DNA from 2 places in the Thauera sp. WH-1 genome. Region 1 is predicted to be linked to the other one. Evidence: predicted binding sites of a transcription regulator. Region 1 holds the regulator's gene; the other holds the start of a gene.
The links. The regulator sigma-54, encoded in region 1, starts transcription at its own class of promoters, with help from an activator protein. The targets are predictions, from matches to a motif close to TGGCACGCTTNCTGCTNA.
Positions count from the first base shown of each region.

Region 2: a site for sigma-54 is predicted at 2,235-2,252, ahead of ACMV5O_RS10340 (PEP-CTERM sorting domain-containing protein). Genes of this name have one in related genera too.

Region 1 is NZ_JBLQGP010000004.1:65,263-70,353, forward strand. Features, by position in the region: gene ACMV5O_RS05880 (AsmA family protein) at 1-713, opposite strand, end outside; gene hprK (HPr(Ser) kinase/phosphatase) at 710-1,669, opposite strand; gene ptsN (PTS IIA-like nitrogen regulatory protein PtsN) at 1,638-2,123, opposite strand; gene hpf (ribosome hibernation-promoting factor, HPF/YfiA family) at 2,260-2,583, opposite strand; gene ACMV5O_RS05900 (RNA polymerase factor sigma-54) at 2,601-4,082, opposite strand; gene lptB (LPS export ABC transporter ATP-binding protein) at 4,105-4,827, opposite strand; gene recX (recombination regulator RecX) at 4,814-5,091, opposite strand, start outside.
Region 2 is NZ_JBLQGP010000008.1:129,907-134,997, reverse strand. Features, by position in the region: gene ACMV5O_RS10345 (FAD-binding oxidoreductase) at 1-1,103, shown strand, start outside; gene ACMV5O_RS10340 (PEP-CTERM sorting domain-containing protein) at 1,336-2,187, opposite strand; gene proB (glutamate 5-kinase) at 2,460-3,572, opposite strand; gene cgtA (Obg family GTPase CgtA) at 3,653-4,870, opposite strand; gene rpmA (50S ribosomal protein L27) at 4,979-5,091, opposite strand, start outside.

The DNA.
Region 1 (5,091 bases):
TCGCGTGCGGGGTCGAAGCGGGCCTGGGTGTCAAGCTCGAAGCGCGTGTGCGGCGTCGCCGGCGCAGACGATGTCGCGCCACGGGACAGCGTGAGTGCGAGCGCGAGCGGAAAGGCGATGCCGGGGCGGATCTCGCCGGCCTGCAGGTCGACATCGTCAAGCGCGTAATGCACGCCAGACTGCAGGTCGGACCAGGTGAGGCGGGCCGAGCGGATGTCCACGCCGCCCAGTGCGAACACCGCCGCGCCCAGTGTGCGCGGTTCGCGGCGGGCGTCGTCCGTGGTCGCGCCGGTCTTGTCCGGCGGGGTGCTCCAGTTCGTGCGGCCGTCGGCGGCGCGCACGAGCTTGAGCTCTAGCCCGTCGATCACGATGCGGTCGATCTCGAGGTCGCCCCGCAGCAGCGGAATAAGGCGCGCACGCGCCTCCAGGCGGTCGATGCGGGCCAGGGGGCCGTCGCCGAAACCGGGGGCGTCGGCGAGCGTCAGGCGGCCGGCCTCGACACCCAGCCAAGGGTAGACCGACAGGCCGAGCTGACCGTCGATCCGGAGCTCGCGTCCGGTATGGCGCAGCACCTCCGCGGACAGGCGTGCGCGATGGTCGTTGGGGTCGAAGCTGAAGCTGAGCCAGGCGGCGAGGCCGGCGAGCAGCAGGATGGTTGCAGCGATGAGGATCAGCAGGCCGCGGACCAGCAGGCTGCGGACCGGACGGCTCATGGCCGCACGCCGTCCTCGTCGCGATCGCCCGTCGGGCTCATCGCCCGCATCTGGCGGTCAATGAATTCCTGCGTCGAGTCGATGCCACGCAATTGAAGAATGGTCGAGCGCACCGCCGCCTCGAGCAGCACCGCGAGGTTGCGCCCGGCGGCGACCGGCAGCACCACGCGCGAGATCTTGACGCCGAGGATGTCCTGCGTCTCCTGCTGCACGGGGAGGCGGGTTGGGTCGCCCGGGCCGGGCTGGCGGCGCTCGAGGTGGCAGATCAGGCGCAGGCGCATCTTGCGCCGGCAGGCGGTCTCGCCAAAGATCGTGCGGATGTTGATGATACCCAGGCCGCGGACCTCGATGAAGTCCTGCAGCAGTTCGGGGCAGCGTCCCTCGAGCACGGTGGGCGCGATGCGTGAGAGCTCGACGACATCGTCGGCCACCAGGCCGTGGCCGCGTGAGATCAGTTCGAGCGCGAGCTCGGACTTGCCCGCGCCCGAGTCGCCGGTGATCAGCACGCCCAGCCCGAGCACGTCCATGAACACGCCGTGCAGCGAGGCCTTCTCGGCCAGCTCGCGCGACAGGTAGAGGCGAAGCTGGTCGATCACGCTGGCCGCCGGATGATCGGTGGTGAAGAGGGCGACATCGTGTGCGGCGCAGATGCCGTGCACGATGTTGGGCACCTCGCAGGCGTCGGCGACGATGATGGCCGGCGGACGTGCGGACAGGATTTCGTTGAGGTGATGCGCGACCTTCTCGTTCGACTGGCGGCGTGCCCAGGCGAGTTCGGCGGCACCGAGGATCTGCAGGCGGGTCGGGTGGATCAGATTGAGGTGGCCCACCAGATCGGCGGGCCAGATGCGTTCTTCGGCCACCGCGATGCGCGCGTCAAGGCGCCCGCTGAGGTGGCACAGCTTCAGGCTGTCGCGGTACGCCTCATACAGCCGCGCGACGCTGGTCTGCCGCATCGGCGCCCCAGTTCATGAACATCTGATGGATGTGGGCCGCGTCCGGTGCGTCGAGCAAGGCTTCGCGGAAATCACGATCGCTGAACATCTGCGCGAGCTCGGACAGCAGCTGCAGGTGGGTTTCGTTCGCCTGCTCGGGAACGAGCAGGACGAACAGCATGTTCACCGGACGCCCGTCCGGGGCGTCGAACTGCACCGGTGTGGCCAGGCGCAGGAAGGCGCCGGCGGCGTCCTTCAGGCCCTTGATGCGGCCGTGCGGAATCGCGATGCCTTGACCAAGCCCGGTCGAGCCGAGTCGTTCGCGGGTGAACAGGCTGTCGAACACGGTGCTGCGACCGATGCCCTGGTTGTTCTCGAACAACAGGCCCGCCTGCTCGAAGACGCGCTTCTTGCTGCTGGCGTCGAGGTCGACCACCACGTTGGAAAGTGGCAGGAGTTGAGATATCAGGCTCATTCGCTGGAAGGCTTGCGCAATAGCTGAACCGCCTAGGTCAGGTGCTGCGTTTGGACGGTCCGGGGCGAGTGGGGCTCGCGTCGTGAAAACGCGCGCATTATAACCACACCCCGGACACGGGGCGGTAACGAAGGCGTCAGACTTCGGGTGCCTGGTGCTTGATCGTTTCGTGGTTGTGGTCGGCCTGCTTCTGCTTGTACTTCTGAACCTGCCGGTCGAGCTTGTCGGCCATCGCGTCGATGGCGGCATACAGGTCGGCGTCGTCGCTCTCGACGAAGATGTCCTTGCCGCGCACGTGCAGCGTGACTTCCGCATTCTGCTTGAGCTTCTCGACCGAGAGGATCACCGCGACACTGGTGACGTTGTCGAAGTGACGGATGACGCGATCGAGCTTGGAAGTCACGTAGTCGCGAATGGCCGGGGTGACTTCGACATGGCGCCCGGTGATGTTGAGATTCATGTTAACTCCTGTTGTTGTCAGATGGATTTGCGCAGACTGACCGGCGGGATATTGAGGGATTCACGGTACTTGGCGATCGTGCGCCGTGCGACCACGATACCCTGCTGGCCCAGAACTTCTGCAATCTTGGCGTCGGACAGCGGCTTCTTGCTGTCTTCTGCATCCACCAGCTGGCGAATCAGCGCTCGAATCGCCGTCGAGGATGCCGCTCCGCCGGTATCGGTGGCGACGTGACTGCCGAAGAAATACTTGAGTTCGAATACACCGCGCGGGCTCGCCATGTATTTTTGCGTGGTGACGCGCGATACGGTGGATTCGTGCAGCTCGAGCTGGTCTGCGATCTCCCGGAGAGTGAGTGGCCGCATCGCCACCTCCCCATGATCGAAGAACTGCCGCTGCTGGTCAACGATGGCCTGAGACACCCGCAGGATGGTGTCGAAGCGCTGCTGGACGTTCTTGATCAGCCAGCGTGCCTCCTGCAACTGGCCGCTGAGCCCACCCCCCTGGCCGCGGTTCTGCTGCAGCAGGCTGGCATACAGGCGGTTGATGCGCAGGCGCGGCATCGCCTCCTGATTGAGGGTGACGGTCCAGCGACCGCGCAGCTTGCGCACGACGACGTCGGGCAGCACGTAGCGCGTCTCCGCGCTCGAGTAGCGCGACCCCGGGTGCGGGTCGAGGCTGCAGATCAGGGCGTGGGCGGCGCGCAGGGCGTCGTCGTCGCAGCCGGTGAGTTTCTTGAGCTTGACGAAGTTGCGCTCGGCGAGGAGCTCGAGATGCTTGTCGACGATCTCGAGCGCGAGCGCGCGGGTGTCGGTCGCGGGCAGCGTGCGCAACTGCAGCGACAGGCATTCCTGCGGGCTGCGCGCGCCGATCCCGGCCGGCTCGAGGTTCTGCACATGGCGCAGGGCGATGCTGAGTTCGTCGAGCTCGACCTCGGACTCCTCGGGCAGCAGCTCGAGCAATTCCTCGAGCGGCTGGTGCAGATAGCCGTCGTCGTCGAGCGCCTCGATCACCAGGCGCACCAGGGCGCGGTCGCGATCCGACAGCGGCGACAGCGAGACCTGCTGGTCGAGGTGCTCGCGCAACGACACGCCGGCCGCCTGCAGGTCCTGGTAATCGACGTCGTCATCGTCCTCGCCGCGGCTCGAGGCGCCGCTGCCCACGTTCGACCAGTCGATGCCCTCGTCCTCGCTGCTGCCTTCGCCGCCTTCCCTGTGTTCGCCGGCCTCGGCGCCGGCGCTGTCGGGCGCCGCCTCGCGCGCCTCGTCCTGGCGCTGCTGTTGCTGCAGTTCGTGCTCGGGCGGGCTGCCCGGCGCGGCAGGGGGCATGAACTCCACCCCATCGCTGTCGGCGCGTTCGAGCATCGGGTTCTCGAGCAGGAAGCGCTCGATCTCCTGGTTGAGCTCGATGGTCGACAGCTGCAGCAGCTTGATCGACTGCTGCAGTTGCGGCGTCAGCGTGAGGTGCTGGGAGAGCTTGAGCTGGAGGCTGGGTTTCATCGTGGTCGGTGTGGGTGCGCACTCACAGGCGGAAATGCTCGCCGAGGTAGACCTGGCGCACGCGCTCGTTGTCGATGATCTCGGTCGGCTTGCCGCTGGCCAGTACCCGGCCTTCGCTGATGATGTAGGCGCGGTCGCAGATCCCCAGGGTCTCGCGCACGTTGTGGTCAGTGATCAGCACGCCGATGCCGCGCTCCTTGAGGAAGCGGATGATCTTCTGGATGTCGATGACCGCGATCGGGTCGACGCCGGCGAAGGGCTCGTCGAGCAGGATCAGGCGCGGGTCGGTCGCCAGTGCGCGGGCGATCTCGCAGCGCCGGCGCTCGCCGCCGGACAGCGACACCGCGGTGTTGTTGCGCAGGTGGTTGATGCCCAGCTCGAGCAGCAGCTCGTCCAGGCGGGCGTTGATCTGTCGCGTCTCCAGCCCCCGCAGCTCGAGCACGGCGCGGATGTTCTCGGCCACGCTGAGCTTGCGGAACACGCTCATCTCCTGCGGCAGGTAGGACAGGCCGAGGCGGGCGCGGGCGTGGATGGGCAGGTGGGTGAGATCGGTGCCGTCGAGCGTGATCTGACCGCCGTCGGCACGCACCAGGCCGACGATCATGTAGAAACAGGTGGTCTTGCCCGCGCCATTGGGGCCGAGCAGGCCGACCACCTGGCCCGGGTCGACCTCGAAGCCGACATCGTGCACCACGGTGCGCGACTTGTAGCGCTTTTGCAGGCCGGCGACCTTAAGCAGACTCATCGAAGGGCTCTTTCAGCAGCTTGCGGATCAGTTCGGGGGCGAAGCCGCGGGTTTGCAGGAAGCGCGCCTGGCGCGCCCATTCGCGCGGGTCGGCCGGCGCGGAGCTGAAGCGGCTGCGCAGCACCTGGCGTGCGCGTTCCAGTTCCGATTCTACGCATTCGTTCTCGATCGCCTGCTCGATCAGGTCACGCTCGATGCCGCGCCGCGCCAGCTCACTGCGCAGCCGGCCGGCGCCGAAACGGGCCGCCTTGCCGCGCACGAAGG
Region 2 (5,091 bases), on a different contig from region 1:
ACATCGAGGCGGTGCTGGCCGATGGCTCGGTCTATCGCGGGATGCTGCGCGAACTGGCTGGCGATGACCTCGGCAGGCTGTTCAAATGGGGTGTCGGGCCCTATTGCGATGGGCTCTTCACGCAGAGCGGTTACGGCGTCGTCACCCGGATGTCGATCGCGCTGGCACGTCGCCCGCAGTGCATCAAGGCCGTGTTCTTCGGCGTGCGCGATGACAGCCTGCTCGAGGAGGCCGTCAAGCGCGTGCGCGACATTCTGGCTGCGCTTCCCGGGGTCGTGGGTGGCATCAATCTCATGAACCGCAGGCGTGTGCTCGCGATGGCCGCGCCGTATCCGGCTGATCAGGTCGGTGCGGACGGTCTCATCACGCCGGCGGCGGTGGAGGCCATGGGGCGGGCCTACCAGGTCATGCCGTGGACGGGCTTCGGCACGCTCTACGGGACATCCCGCGTCGTTCGCGCCGCGCAGCGCGAAATACGCCGCGCCTTGGCCGGTGTCGCCAGCCGCGTCGTCTTCCTCTCCATGGGGCAGGCCCAATTCCTTGCCCGCCTGACGCAGAAGCTGCCGGGCAGCCTGGGCGCGCGCGTGGGCAAGACCGCGGCGACCATCGCACAATCGCTGGAACTCGTCGAGGGGCGCCCCAATGAGACGGCCCTCCCGCTCTGTTACTGGCGCGGGGGATCCATGCCGCCGCAGGGGACGCCGCTGGACCCCGCACGCGACGGTTGCGGGCTGATGTGGTATGCGCCGCTCGTTCCCATGCGCCCCGGCACGGTGCGCAAGTATGTGGAAATGGTCGAGGAGCAGTGCCAACGGCACGGAATCGAGCCGCTCATCACGCTCACCTCGCTCAATGCAAGGCTATTCGACAGCACCGTGCCGATTCTCTTCAGGCGCGACGACGCCACCGAAGCCGCCGCTGCGCGGGCCTGTCTTGCCGCCCTCAGTGAGGCGGGGCGAACGCTCGGCACCCACCCCTATCGGCTCGGGGTGCAGGAGATGGGAAGACTGGGCGATCGCGACCGTGCCAGCGCAGATCTTTCGCAGCGCCTGAAGGCGGCGCTTGATCCTCAGGGGCTGATCGCGCCGGGGCGGTATGAGTAAGTGGCCTCGCCTACCGGCGGTCACATACAGCTAGCCGCCCTTGCCTCCGCTATATCCTGCCATCGTAAGGTGGTAGCGCCGGCGGCGCGCCGGGGGCACAAAACAAAGGACTCACTCCCGTAATGCCTCGGGAGTGAGTCCAGTGTGTTCCACCCAATCTCGATCGAAGCTACAGTAAATAGGCTTCAACGGACCGGTTGGAACATGCTCGCCTCATGGAAAGCCGCCAGTGTCACTTCTTGGCGGTACGCCGACGGCTAGCGGCGAAACCGACCAAGCCAAGGCCCAAGAGGGCGAGGGTTCCGGGCTCCGGAACTGCAGTGGTGTTTGCGAGCGCTTGGCCATTTCCGCCACCGGAGTAGCGCGAATTCGGGTCAAGAGTCGCCCGGGTGCCGAAGAAAGCGCTTCCGGAGTAGGCAACACTCTTGGGGTCGAAGTAGTCAGCCGCTGCACCGCCGACGATTTCAAAGACTGCTGAGACGAAACCGTTATCGACCGTACCAGTTTGGAGAGAGAAGCTGGTGATGGTCAGGTCAAGCCACAGGATGTCCCCGATCGCACTGTTCGCAACAGCCTGAGAATTCACTGGCGTGTTGAAGTCGGGGGTGTTATCGACGTAGACGCGAACCCAGCCATCCGTCACATCGAATGTATTGTCCGTGTTGAGGCCAATTCCGCCAAATGCGTAGGTCAACTCGCAACCCGGGCAGAAACTCCCCGCGCCGCCGCCCGTTGGAGATGCCTGAATGATGCTCATTGCCGGGTCGTTGATACGCATATACTCGCCAGCGCCTGCCAGGTAGTAGCCCGTAGCCGCCGCAGGGGCGCCGGTTAAAGAGGCAAGCACGTTCCCGATGGTGTCAGCCGTGGTCCAGCTTCCCAAGGTGCCGACGGCATCGTTGGTCGTGCTGAACCACTGCGTGAACTGCGTCTCACCGATAAAATCCTGCTCGATCGGCGGGGTACTTCCATCGGTCCACTCGGTATCCCATGTAACACCGGCGACAGAGACCATTGCCGAATACGATGGCATCGAGAAGGCTGCCATGCTCCCGAGGGCAGCGACTAAGAGGGCTTTTTTCATTTCAATCTCCTTTGTTGGATCGGTGCACGGTGGCGCCCGAATCTCACTGAGCATAATCCGTGCCTGTATCCTACGGCATTGATAAAAAAGGAGAAAAAATAGGAGTGATGGATGCTGTGCTTATGAGATGTAAAAAAATCCGACACTTTCGCAGGCGTGCGCGGTCTCGTTGTGGCTTTACCTTCTAGAACCCGTCTCAGTGGCAGTGATGGCCAGCCTGCCGTTGCGAAGGGGATGTGAGTTGTGCATTTGCGATGCGAGTTCGACGCCCTTTAGCCCACCATGTTGTCCCGATGGATGAGCTCCGGTTCATCGATGTAACCCAGCAGCCGCTCGATCTCCGCCGTCGGCTTGCGCGCAATGCGCCGGCACTCCGACGCCGAATAATTCACCAGCCCGCGCGCCACTTCCTCGCCGGCCAGCGTGCGACAGGCCACCGCCGCGCCGCGCTTGAAGTCGCCGCGCACCTCGACCACGCCCACCGGCAGCAGGCTCTTGCCGCTCTTGAGCGCGGCCACCGCGCCGTCGTCGATGATCAGGTCGCCGGCGAGCTGCAGGTGGTCGGCGATCCACTGCTTGCGCGCCTGCAAGGGCGTGCTGCTGGCGTAGAGCAGGGTGCCGAGGGGCTCGCCCGCGGCCAGGCGCAGCAGCGGGTCGGCCTCGCGGCCGCTGGCGATGCAGGTGTGGGCGCCGCTGCGTGCGGCGCGCTGGGCGGCGCGGATCTTGGTGATCATGCCGCCCTTGCTGATCGCGCTGCCCGAGCCGCCGGCCATGGTTTCGTACTGGCGGTCCTCGGCGCGGCCCTCGGCGATCAGCGTGGCCGTCGGGTCCTTGCGCGGGTCGGCGGTGTAGAGTCCCTGCTGGTCGGTGAGGATGATCAGCGCGTCGGCTTCGATCAGGTTGGCGACCAGCGCGCCGAGGGTGTCGTTGTCGCCGAACTTGATCTCGTCGGTGACCACGGTGTCGTTCTCGTTGATGATCGGCACCACGCCGAGCTGCAGCAAGGTGGTGAGCGTGCTGCGGGCGTTGAGGTAGCGGGTGCGGTCGGACAGGTCCTCGTGGGTGAGGAGGATCTGTGCGGTGTGCAGGCCGTGGCGGGAGAAGGCCTTTTCGTAGGCTTCGACCAGGCCCATCTGGCCGACGGCGGCGGCGGCCTGCAGCTTGTTCATCTCGTGCGGGCGCCGCGGCCAGCCCAGGCGCTGCATGCCGGCGGCGATGGCGCCGGAGGACACCAGCGCCACCTGCCGGCCCTCGGCGCGCAGCGCGGCGATCTGGCGTGCCCAGGCGTCCAGCGCCTCCTTGTCGAGGCCGGCGCCGTTGTTGGTGACGAGGGCGCTGCCGACCTTCACCACGAGGCGGCGGGCGTTGCGGATCTTGGTTCTCATCTCGATGCGTGCGAGCTCGAAAGGTCGGGAAAGGGGGGCAGGCGCCGGTCGGTCGCGGCCAGTGCCGGGTCAGGGTTCGATCAGGAGGCGCGCGCGCCATCCGGCCCGGCGTCGTCGCGGGCGTCGGCATCGTCGTCCGCCGCGTCCTCGGGCAGGGCGTCGTCGTCCTCGTCGCGCAGGGCTTCACTTTCATAGGCGGCGTCGGCGGCGGCGCGGGCGGCTTCGATCGCGGCCAGGCGGGCGGCTTCGGCGGCGTGGCGCTCGGCGCGCTCGGCCTCGATGCGCTCGCGCTCGGCGTCGAGGAAGTCCTGGATGGCGAAGATCAGCGCCTTGGTGCCGTCGCCCTTCAGCGCCGAGATCTCGAAGTGGCGCTCGACCGGGCCGTAGGCGTCGAGGAAGGCCTGCACGCGTTCGGCGCGCTCTTCCTCGGGGATGAGGTCGAGCTTGTTCAGCGCCAGCCAGCGCGGCTTGTTGTAGAGCGCCTCGTCGTACTTGCGCAGCTCTTCGACGATTGCCTTGGCGTCGGCCACGGGGTCGGCCTCGGGGTCGAAGGGGGCGAGGTCGACCAGGTGCAGCAGCACATGGGTGCGCTGCAGGTGGCGCAGGAACTGGTGGCCGAGGCCGGCGCCCTCGGCTGCGCCCTCGATCAGGCCGGGGATGTCGGCGATGACGAAGCTGCGCGCCTCGCTGGTGCGCACCACGCCGAGGTTGGGCGCGAGGGTGGTGAAGGGGTAGTCGGCGACCTTGGGCTTGGCGGCGGACACGCTGCGGATGAAGGTCGACTTGCCGGCGTTGGGCAGGCCGAGCAGGCCGACGTCGGCCAGCACCTTGAGTTCCAGGTGCAGGTTGCGGAATTCGCCTTCCTGGCCCATGGTTTTCTTGCGCGGCGCGCGGTTGGTGCTGGACTTGAAGTGGATGTTGCCTAGGCCGCCGCGGCCGCCACGGGCGATGAGCACCGTCTTGCCGTCCTCGTCGAGGTCGGCGACGAGCTCGCCGCTCTCGAGGTCCTTGAGCACCGTGCCGACCGGAAAGCGCAGCGTGATGTCCTTGCCGCCCTTGCCGTAGCAGTCGCGGCTGCCGCCGTTTTCGCCGCGTTCGGCGCGGAAGCTGCGGGTGTAGCGGTAGTCGATCAGGGTGTTGAGGTTGCGGTCGGCGACCGCATACACGCTGCCGCCGCGCCCGCCGTCGCCGCCGCTGGGGCCGCCCTTGGGGATGAACTTCTCGCGGCGGAAGGTGGCCGCGCCGTTACCGCCGTCGCCGGCGTAGACCTCGATGCGGGCCTCGTCAAAAAACTTCATGCCTGGTCAACCTCTTCGTGGAGTCCGCCACACGGCGCGCCCCGGAAACAAAAAAGCCCTACCGCAAGGATAGGGCTTTTGCACTGCAATGCGATCGAACGCGTGCGATCAGGCCGCTTCCGGCACGATGATCACGGTGCGGCGACGCGACGGGCCCTTGATCGCGAACTGGACGGTGCCGTCCTTGAGCGCGAACAGGGTGTGGTCCTTGCCGATGCCGA